Regions from separate parts of the Dactylosporangium sp. NPDC006015 genome, predicted to be linked through region 2. Evidence: riboswitches for the same ligand, from Rfam matches in the RefSeq annotation. Region 2 holds a riboswitch; the other holds the start of a gene.
The links. Region 2 has a riboswitch for S-adenosylmethionine ahead of ABZ321_RS41070 (aminotransferase class V-fold PLP-dependent enzyme). Riboswitches for the same ligand answer to the same signal wherever they lie in the genome.
Positions count from the first base shown of each region.

Region 1: another riboswitch for S-adenosylmethionine. It lies ahead of thrC (threonine synthase); the one in region 2 lies ahead of ABZ321_RS41070 (aminotransferase class V-fold PLP-dependent enzyme).

Region 1 covers NZ_JBEXUD010000002.1:116,663-121,884, forward strand. Annotated here, with positions in the region: gene ABZ321_RS03680 (GNAT family N-acetyltransferase) at 1-776, opposite strand, end outside; gene thrC (threonine synthase) at 1,159-2,427, opposite strand; SAM riboswitch class I at 2,438-2,576, opposite strand; gene ABZ321_RS03690 (glucosyl-3-phosphoglycerate synthase) at 2,685-3,611, shown strand; gene ABZ321_RS03695 (hypothetical protein) at 3,652-4,128, opposite strand; gene ABZ321_RS03700 (ABC transporter permease) at 4,165-5,073, opposite strand; gene ABZ321_RS03705 (alpha/beta fold hydrolase) at 5,070-5,222, opposite strand, start outside.
Region 2 covers NZ_JBEXUD010000034.1:55,690-60,911, reverse strand. Annotated here, with positions in the region: gene ligD (non-homologous end-joining DNA ligase) at 1-840, shown strand, start outside; gene ABZ321_RS41070 (aminotransferase class V-fold PLP-dependent enzyme) at 939-2,132, opposite strand; SAM riboswitch class IV at 2,145-2,262, opposite strand; gene ABZ321_RS41065 (PrsW family intramembrane metalloprotease) at 2,589-4,046, shown strand; gene ABZ321_RS41060 (co-chaperone GroES) at 4,037-4,366, opposite strand; gene ABZ321_RS41055 (AI-2E family transporter) at 4,513-5,222, shown strand, end outside.

The DNA of each region.
Region 1 (5,222 bases), on a different contig from region 2:
AGCGCGCTCAACGCGACGAGCCGGCCGGTCGCGTCGTGGATGACGCCGGTCTCGTACGGGCGCGCACCGTAGCGGGCGCGCGTCTCGTACACCCGCCGCAGACGATCGGCGTCGACCTTCTCCGCCTCCAGGTCGAGGTCACCCTTCGGCGCCTCGTCGAGGAAGGAGCTGTCCAGCAGCGCCATGTCCTCGAGCAGCTCCTCGGGCGGCGTGTTGCCCCACTGGACGGTGCTGTAGCCGGCCGCCTTCGGCCAGCTCGTGGCGAGCATCCTCGCCAGCTCGGCATCGTCGGCGGTCGACAGGTCGAGCCGGCGGCGCACGTCCAGGAGCTTGTTGTCCAGGCCGAGCGCCGCGGCGAACGGCGCCGAGGAGCCGGTCGGCGCGCCACCGGCGTCGGTGATCACGCTGAACCCCATCACCGAGGTGCGACCACGGGCCAGGCCGAAGCCGACCGCGTGCCGGAACAGCGCCCGCCCGACGCCCCGCCGCCGGTGCTCCTTCAGGACCAGCACGTCGAGGAACGATTTGTTCAGATTGTCGAATATCGGGAGATCCGCCTGTACGAGCCCGACCGCGAGACCGTCGCGATACGCCAGGAACGTGTGCCGGTCCGTGCCCGGCATCGGCAGGCGGACCCGGACCTCGTGCTCGGCCCGGCAGCTCGGTGGGAAGTCCGGCAGGTCGGCGAGGATCGCCTCGTTACCGATGGTGAAGGCCGCGTCGACCGCCGCCGGGTCATCGGCGTCCAGCTCGACGATGCTGAGGTCCTGACTCATGCCCGCCAGCGTGGCGCAGAGACGTATCGACGGACAACAGATATACGGGGACCGGTGGAAATGGTCGAGAGGACGCTCGCCAACACCTCCGGTGTTGTGGTCGCGGGCCTGGACCAGGGTCCGGGCCTCGCGGCGACACGTCCTCCCGCACCGAGCATCCTGGCGCGCGGTCCTGAGGTCGTCAAGTCCCTCGCCGGGTGGCTTCGAGACGCACGGCTTGAGCGCGGTCACACTGCGTCGCGACCGGCTCCGTCGATCGGCTGAGTCGCCCCTCGTCCAAGGAGTGAAAGCGCTCTCTCAGCCGCACCCGAGCCGACACCGTCCGTCACGGCGTCGGCGGGTTGCGCGAAAAAATCAGCCCTCAGCCGAAATGGCCCGGACCTCAGCTCACCAGCCCGGCCTCGCGGACGGACTTCAGCGAGGGCTTGACCCGGTGCGTCGGGCCGACCGTGCCGGCGACCGCATCGAGGGTCTTCAGCCCGTCGCCGGTGTTGAAGACGACCGTCTCCTTCGACGGGTCGAGCCTGCCGGTCTCGACCAGCTTCTTCAGCACCGCGGTGGTGACCCCGCCGGCGGTCTCGGCGAACACGCCGGTCGTGCGGGCGAGCAGCTCGATGCCGGCGCGGATCTCGTCGTCGTCGACGTACTCCATCCAGCCGCCGGTGCGCCGCACCGACTCCAGCGCGTAGACGCCGGCCGCCGGGTCGCCGATGTTGAGCGACTTGGCGATGCCCGTCGGCTTCACCGGGACGATCTCGTCGGTGCCCTTGTGCAGCGCCACCGCGATCGGGTTGCAGCCCGCGGACTGCGCGCCGAACACCGTCCACTCCGTGTCGGGCACGAGCCCGATCTCCACCAGCTCGCTGAACGCCTTGTCGATCTTCGTCAGCAGCTCGCCGCTGGCCATCGGGATCACGACCTGCGCCGGGATCCGCCAGCCGAGCTGCTCCGCGACCTCATACCCGAGCGTCTTGGACCCCTCGGCGTAGAACGGCCGCACGTTGACGTTGACGAACGCCGTGTCCTCGAACTCATCGGTCTCGGTCAGCTCCGAGCACAGCCGGTTGACGTCGTCGTAGGACCCCTCGATCGCCACGACGTCACCGCCGTACACAGCGCTCATGACGACCTTGCCGGGCTCCAGGTCCGACGGGATGAACACCGTCGACGGCACCCCGGCCCGCGCCGCGTGCGCGGCGACCGAGTTGGCCAGGTTGCCGGTGGAGGCGCACGAGTAGCGGGTGAACCCCAGCGCCTTCGCCGCCGTCAGCGCCACCGAGACGACCCGGTCCTTGAACGAGTGGGTCGGGTTGGCCGAGTCGTCCTTCACCCACAGCGCGCCGGTGATGCCGAGCTCCTTGGCCAGCAGATCCGCCTTGACCAGCGGGGTCAGCCCCGGGTCGAGGGTCACGCGGCTGGCGGGGTCGGTGCCGACCGGCAGCAGCGGCGCATAGCGCCAGATGTTCTGGGGGCCGGCTTCGATCTGCTCGCGGGTGACCCGGCCGAGCGCCTCGGCGTCGTAGCCCACCTCGAGCGGGCCGAAACACTCGTAACAGGCGTGCTGCGCGGCGAGCGGGAACTGGGCGCCGCAGCCACGGCAGACCAGGTGGCGGGCGGGAGAGTCGGTGAAGACGCCGAGCGTCGAGGTCATGGAGGCCTTCCTCTCATCTTTCCCAGGTGCATGGCCTTGCGCACCGGGACGGATTTGGCACCTACCGCGACCGGACTCAGCGTCGAGACGTGTCGCAGGGGTTGCCGGGGCTTCATCGGGCCGTATCCCTCTGCCCCTCTGGATGAGGTATTCAGTTGTGACGTGCTGTTCGCGTGGTTCGTATTCGAGTGTAAGGGCCGACACGGGTGCCGCTGTATGAGTCATCTCACGAGATGGACCTGACTACGGTTTCACTCATGCATCCCGACGCGGCGGACTGGTTCGCCAAGCGCACCTCGGCATGGCGCGACTGGCCCCTCGCCGACCTCTACGACCGCAAGGGCGACACCCGGATCAGCGTCGTGCTGCCGGCGCTGGACGAGGAGCCGACCGTCGCCGAGATCGTCACCGGCGCGCGCACCCTCATGCCCCTCGTCGACGAGGTCATCGTGGTCGACTCGGGCTCCGTCGACCGGACCGCCGAGGTCGCCCGCCAGGCCGGCGCCACCGTCCACCACCGCGACGACATCCTCCCCGGGACCGGCTCCCGCCCCGGGAAGGGTGAGGTGCTCTGGAAGGCCCTGGCCGTCGCGACCGGCGACATCCTGGTGTACGTCGACGCCGACCTCACCGACTTCCGGCCGCACTTCGTCACCGGCCTCCTCGGCCCGCTGCTGGACGACCCGGCCACCCAGATGGTGAAGGCCTTCTACGACCGCCCCCTCCTGGACGTCTCGGCCGGCGGCGGCGGGCGCGTCACGGAGCTCGCCGCCCGCCCGCTGCTCAACGCCTACTTCCCCGCCCTGGCCGGCGTCGTGCAGCCCCTCGCCGGCGAGTACGCGGCCCGCCGCTCCCTGCTGGAGTCCCTGCCCTTCGCCGCGGGCTACGGCGTCGAGACCGGCCTGCTCATCGACACCTACCGCACCGCCGGCCTGGACGCGGTCGCGCAGGTCGACCTCGGCCAGCGCACCCACGGTCACCAGGACACCGCGGCCCTGGGCCGCATGGCCGCCACGATCCTGCACACCATCCACGCCCGGGTCACCCCCGGCGCCCCGGTCTGGCCGACCCTCACCCAGTTCGTCAGGCGCACCGGCACTGTCACCCCGGCCGACCATCCGGTCGCCCACCCGGACCGCCCCCCGATGACCACGATCCCGGGCTACCAGAGGCCGCTCGCCTAGCCGTTTCCCGTCGCTGGTACGCCGTGCGCAGGCCCCGTGGTCAGAGGGGGTCGGTGGCGGGGGTGAAGCCCCAGAGCGTCGAGGTGGTGATGGCGGCGCCGGCCAGGGCGGTCAGGACGGCGAGCCACTCGGCGGCCAGGAGCCAGACCGGGGTGTCGATGACGGCGGCCGGCGGGTCGCCCGTCAGGGTGGCGACCACGACGACCACCGCGACCAGCGACAGCAGGACCAGGGTCAGCACCACGGTCAGGCGCAGGGCCCAGTGGCCGAAGGTGCGGCCGGTGGCGAAGAGCAGGGCGCAGACGGCGACCAGCGACGCGGCCGACGCCGAGGCCAGGGCGCCGATGAGGGTGAAGATCTGAGCGGTGAAGGCCTCGGCGGGGCCGCTCATCGCGTTGGAGGAGGCGACGTATGAGGTCCAGGCCGCCAGGTTGGCCTGGTCGTAGTAGAGGGTGCCGGAGAGCGCCGCGAGGCCGAGGACGAGGAGCCAGGCACCGCGGAGCGCCGAGGTTCGCATGGACCGGCACCCTACCGGTCAGTACGCGAGACGCATTCAGCTCACCACGTCTTTTCGCAGAAAGCGCCACCACGCGAGGGAGAAGAAGACGGTGGCGTAGGCGAGGGAGGCGATGCAGCCCTTGACGATGTCGTCGGTCTGCAGCGGGGTGGAGAGCAGGCCGAGCCAGGCGTCGTTGTAGTGGGTGGGCAGGAAGTTGCGGAGGTTTCCGAGGGCGGTGATCTGGTCCAGGATGCTGGACAGGATCTGCAGCAGCACCGCGCCGCCGACGGCGCCGAGCGGGGCGTCGGTGGAGACGGAGAGCAGGAACGCGAGCGAGGCCACGACCAGGAGCGACACGCACAGGTAGCCGACGATCTCCAGGAGGCGGACGACGCTCGTGCCGGCGGCGATCTCCCCGCCGATGGGGGCGTTGAGCGGGGCCCAGCCGTAGCGCAGGGTGCCGGCCAGCATCGCGGTGCCGACCAGGACCAGGACCGCGAGGAGGCAGTAGAGCAGCGCCGCGGTCACCTTGACGCCGAGCAGCCGGGCCCGCGGGACGGGCATCGCCAGCAGGTACCGCAGGCTCCCCCACGACGCCTCGCTCGCCACCGTGTCGCCGCAGAAGAGGGCCACGACGACGACCAGCAGGAAGCCGGACGAGACGAGCAGGGTGAAGAGGGTGAAGTTGGCCCCGCCGCCGGTCGCGAGGTCGGCGAGGCGGGAGAACTCGCCGTTGTTGCCGCCCTCGTCGTCGCCGCCGCTGTCGAGCTGGAAGGCGATCAGGATGATCAGCGGCAGCAGGACCATGAAGCCGAGCGCCATCTGCGTGCGGCGGCGGGCCGCCTGGCGGCGGATCTCCGTCCAGAGGGAGAGGGTCGCGCCGGGACGGTAGCCGGGTGCGCCACCGACGACGCCGCGCTCGGAGGAAGAAGAGGAAGAGGAAGAAACAGCAGAAGTACTCATGACCGCTCTCCACTGGCCTTGGTGTCGCCGCCGACGAGCGACAGGAACGCGTCTTCGAGCCGCCGCCGCGGCGTCACCCGGTCGACGCCGACGCCGGCCCGGACCAGCGCGGCGACGACCTCCGAGCGCGGCACGCCGTCGATGTCGAC
Region 2 (5,222 bases):
GAGGGGCGGCACCTCGACCTGACCAACCTCGACAAGGTCCTGTACCCGCAGGTCGGCTACACCAAGGGCGAGATCATCGACTACTACACCCGCATCGCGCCGGTCCTCCTGCCGCACCTCGCCGGCCGGCCCCTGACCCGTATCCGCTACCCCAACGGGGTCGACGGCATCAGCTTCTTCGAGAAGAACGCGCCGGCCGGCACGCCCGACTGGGTCCGCACCGTCCGGCTGCCGGTGCCCGGCTCCAGCCGTGGCCGCGAGACCATCGACTTCATCGTCGTCGAGGAGCTGGCCACGCTGGTCTGGCTGGCGAACCTCGCCGCGCTCGAGCTGCACACCCCGCAGTGGCGCGTCGCCGCCGACGGCTCGCCGCTCAACCCCGACCTGCTGGTCATCGACCTCGATCCCGGCCCGCCGGCCACGCTCGCCGACTGTTACGAGGTGGCCCTGCTGGTCCGGGACCGGCTCGCCGCCGACGGCCTGGAGCCCGCCGCCAAGACCTCCGGCCGCAAGGGCATGCAGCTGACCGCCGAGCTGTCCGGCGAGGAGACCGCCGACGAGATCAGCGCGTACGTCAAGGACGTCGCCGAGGAGCTCGCCCGCCTCCGGCCCGACCTGATCGTGGCCAGGATGGCGAAGCAGCTCCGCCCGGGGAAGGTCTTCATCGACTGGAGTCAGAACAACGCCTTCAAGACGACGGTCGCGCCGTTCTCGTTGCGCGCGGGTGCCCTGCCGACGGTGTCGGCCCCGCTGACCTGGGACGAGGTCGCCGAGGGCACGCTGACCATCGCCGACCTCACCCCTTCCGTCGTGCTGGACCGCGCCACCGCCGGGCCGTGACCCGGTGCGGTGCCGGCGCGCCGCCGACACCGCACCGGATCGTGCCGGCGCCGCCGGCGCCGCCGGTGCCGCGGGATCGTGGCGGCGGGCCTGGTGGCTCAGCGGCGCAGGGCTTCCAGGAGGCGGTCGATGTGGGCTTCCGTGGTGCCGAGGCCGAAGCTGGCCCGCACCGCCTGGGGCGGCACCGGCGCCGACGGGGCGATCCTGGCCGTCGCCTCCGAGAGCAGCCGCCGGGTCAGCGGATGCGCGCAGAACAGCCCCGTCCGCACCCCGATCCCGTGGTCCCGGCCGAGCGTCGTGGCCAGCGCGCCGGGGTCCTCGCCCAGCACCGCGAACGACACGATGCCGACCCGCTCCGCGTCCGCCTCGAACAGCCGCAGCTCCTCCACGTGCGGCAGCCGCGCCAGGCCCGCCCGCAACCGTGCCACCAGGGCCCGCTCCGCGGAGTGGTCGGCGGCGGCGAGCGCCCGGCACGCGGCCGCGATCGCGACGGCGCCGAGCAGGTTGGGCGTGCCGGCCTCGTGCCGCGCCGGCCCGGTCGCCCACCGGACGTCGAGGTCGTCGCCGACGCTGGCGCTCGCGCCGCCCCCGGCCAGGTACGGCTCGGCGGCGTCCAGCCAGTCCGCCCGCCCGGCCAGCACCCCGGCCCCGAACGGCGCGTAGAGCTTGTGCCCGGAGAACGCCACGTAGTCGGCGCCCAGCGCGGTCAGGTCGACCGGGGCGTGCGGGGCGAGCTGCGCCGCGTCGACCGCCAGCCGGGCCCCGTAGCGGTGCGCCACCTCGGCGAGCGCCGCCACCGGCCACACCTCGCCGGTCACGTTGCTCGCCGCCGTGACGCTGACCAGGCCGCACGGCTGCCGGCGCAGCGCCCACTCCAGCGACTCCACCGCCTCCTGCGGCGAGCGCGGCGCGTCCAGGTGGAGGCTCTGCTGCCACGGCAGCAGGTTGGCGTGGTGCTCCCCGTCGAACGTGAGCACCGTCGTGCCCTCGGGCACCGCCCTGGCCAGCAGGTTCAGGGCGTCGGTGGTGTTGCGGGTGAAGACGACCGTGTCGCCGTCGCGGCAGCCGACGAAGTCCGCGACGGTCTCTCTGGCCTGCTCGTACTCCCGCGTGCACCGCTCCGAGAGCGCGCCGGCGCCGCGGTGGACGCTGCCGTAGAACGGCAGGAGCTCGGCGACCGCGTCGGCGACCGCCCGCAGGCACGGGGCGGTCGCGGCGATGTCGAGGTTGGCGAAGTCGACGCTGCGGCCGTCGCGCAGCTTCACGTCACCGGGGGACAGGATCGTGGACATGGCAGAGTCCTCCGCTCGCGCTTGCCCGGACACACCGCGTGCCGGACCGTGTCATCACCCGGGGCACCCCGCCGCGAACGCGAGGGTTGCCGGCCAGCAAGCCGGGGCTTTAGCGCTGGCACTCATGACCTGGTCTCACCGTAGCGCGGATATGGTTGGCCCATGACCGATCTCCCGCCGACTGGGACGCCTCAGGATCCGGGTAACCGTGACGCCACCTTGTTGCCGTCGTCGGGTGATGTACGACCAGCGGCCGCCTCTGCCGCGCCCGAGGAACGGTCACCCTGGGCAGCTCCGATCCCCGTACCTGCCCCGTCGAGCGGCGGTCCGGTCCCGTCCAGCGGCGGTCCGGTCGCCCTGGACAAGGGGCCCGACGCATCGGCCGGCGCTTCCGGCGGTGCTTCAGGCGGAGCTACAGGCGGCACTTTCGGTGGTGCGGCCGGCCCGGCCGCCGGCTTGGCCGCGCCGCAGGGGTGGGACGCGGCCGGCGGCGACGTCGTGCCCAACGTGACGGAGGCCGCCGCCCCCGACACCGGCGAGCAGCGCTACCCGACCGCGGCCCTCGCCCTGGCCGCCGCGCCGCCCGCCAAGCGCTCCGACCGCCGCCGCCTCTGGACGCTCATCGGCGTCATGGGCGGCATCGCGGCGTGCGGCGTCGCGCTGCTGGCGTTCTTCGGCTTCAGCGGCGGATGGACCGCCCTCGTCATCGGCGTCGGCGCGGCCGTCATCCCGGTGCCGCTGCTGGTCTCCTGTTTCCTGTGGCTCGACCGGTACGAGCCGGAGCCCGTCCGCTATCTCGTCTTCGTCTTCGGCTGGGGCGCGTGCGTGGCCACCGGCGTGGCGCTCGTGGTCAACACCGCCGGCGGGGTCCTCGCCGACAAGCTCGGCCTGTCGGACGCGATCGTGGCGGTCGTGGTCGCGCCGTTCATCGAGGAGAGCATGAAGGCCCTCGGGCCGGTCCTGCTGCTGTGGCGCCGCCCCCGGGCGTTCTCCGGCCTGATCGACGGCATCGTCTACTGCGGGCTGTCCGCGACCGGGTTCGCGATGGTGGAGAACATCCTGTACCTCGGGTACAAGGGCTACGCCGACACCGCCGAGCAGGGCGGCGCGGTGAAGGGCGCGGCGGCACTCGTCGGCATCTTCATCGTGCGCATCCTGATGACCGGGTTCGCGCACCCGCTCTTCACGTCGATGACCGCGATCGGGCTCGGCACCGCGTCGCGCAGCTCGACGAAGGCGGTCAAGTGGCTCGCACCCCTCGCCGGCCTGCTGCTCGCGATGCTGCTGCACGGCTCGTGGAACCTCATGTCGGTGATCGCCGCCGCGAAGCCGATCATCCTGCTGTACGGCTACTTCTCCGTCATGATGCCGATCTTCCTCTGCATGGTCGGCTTCGCGCTGTGGCAGCGCGCGGCCGAGGGCAGGCTGACCGAGCGGATGCTCACCGAGTACGCGCGGGCCGGCTGGTTCTCCCCGCCGGAGGTGGCGTCGCTCGGCACGCTCGGCAGGCGGCTGTCCGCCCGCCGGTGGGCCAAGCGGGTCGCCGGAGACCCGGGTGCCAAGGCGATGAAAGCCTTCCAGTTCGACGCGACGAAGCTCGCCCTGCTCCGCGACGGCATGCGCCGCGGCCTGGACAACACGCCGGCCCGCCGGATGGAGGCGCTCGCCGAGGAACGCCAGCTGCTGACGGCGCTCGCCGCCTACCGGCAGGTCTTCGTCGGGCGCGATCCGCAGGCACCCATGGCGGTGTGGGACGGCAGCAGGTACCACATCACCTTCCCGGACGGGATGGTCCGGGTGCTCGCCGCTCCGCCCACCCCGGTCGTGCCCGTCCCGGTCGTCGTGCCGCCGCCCCCGCCGCCGATGTACGCCGGATACCCCTACCCCTACCCCTACCCCTACACCTACAGATAGAGCCCCGTCGAGTCCGGCTCGACCCGCCGCGCCGCGACGGCGTGCACGTCCCGCTCGCGCAGCAGCACGTAGTCGCGGCCCTGCAGCTCCACCTCGGAGCGGTCCTCCGGGTCGAACAGCACCCTGTCGCCGGCCACGATCGACCGTACGTTGGGCCCCACCCCGACGGCCGTGGCCCACGACAGGCGCCGCCCCACCGACGCCGTGGCCGGGATCACGATGCCGGACGCGTGCCGGCGCTCGCCCTCGGCCCCTTCGAGCCGGACGAGGACCCGGTCGTGCAGCAACCGGATCGGCAGGCCCCCTTCCACATCGGACACGACGTGCGGGGTGGTGGCCGGCGGGTAACCGGCGGCTGGCTGGGCTGTCACGGTTGCGACGCTACCGCCTGGGTACGTGCGATCGCCGCGGGACCCGGACTACGGTGAAGCGTCCGGTCGGTTCGCAGGCAGTCACAGGGGGTTTCGTGGGCCGGTTCGATCAGGTGCGCGCCAATCTCCGGCGGGCGTACGAGCAGCGTCTCGAAAACGCCCGCCTCGAACGCGAGGCGATCGCCGCGGTAGTGGCTGAGGCTGAGGTGCCGCCGCCTCCACCGCCGGCCGAGCCCGACGTGATCCACTCGTCGACGATGAGCCGCGACGACGCCGAGATCCCGCGTGGCCTGCGGCTCGCCGCCGCCTGGTCGTGGCGCCTGCTGGTCCTCGTGGCGGCCCTCGCGGTCCTGCTCTGGCTGGTCAGCCGGCTCGACACGGTGCTCATCCCGCTGAGCATCGCCCTGCTGCTGTCCGCCCTGCTCGCGCCGATGATGGAGTTCCTGCGCCGCCGCGTGAAGCTCCCGCCGTCCCTGGCCGCGTTCCTGGTGCTCGTCACCGGCCTCGCCGCCGTCGCGGGCGTGCTCACGCTGGTCGTCAGCGAGTTCGTCGACGGCTTCCCCAACCTGGCCGACAAGGCCTCGGCCGGCGTCAACCAGATCCAGGACTGGCTCACCACCGGCCCGCTGCACCTCAACGGCAGCCAGCTCGACGCCACCTTCGACGCCGCCACCAACTGGCTCAAGGACAACCGCGGCAGCCTCACCGACAGCGCCGTCTCCACCGCCACCGCCACCATCGAGTTCTTCGCGCTGCTCCTGCTGGTGCTCTTCGTCACGTTCTTCTTCATGCGCGACGGCCACCG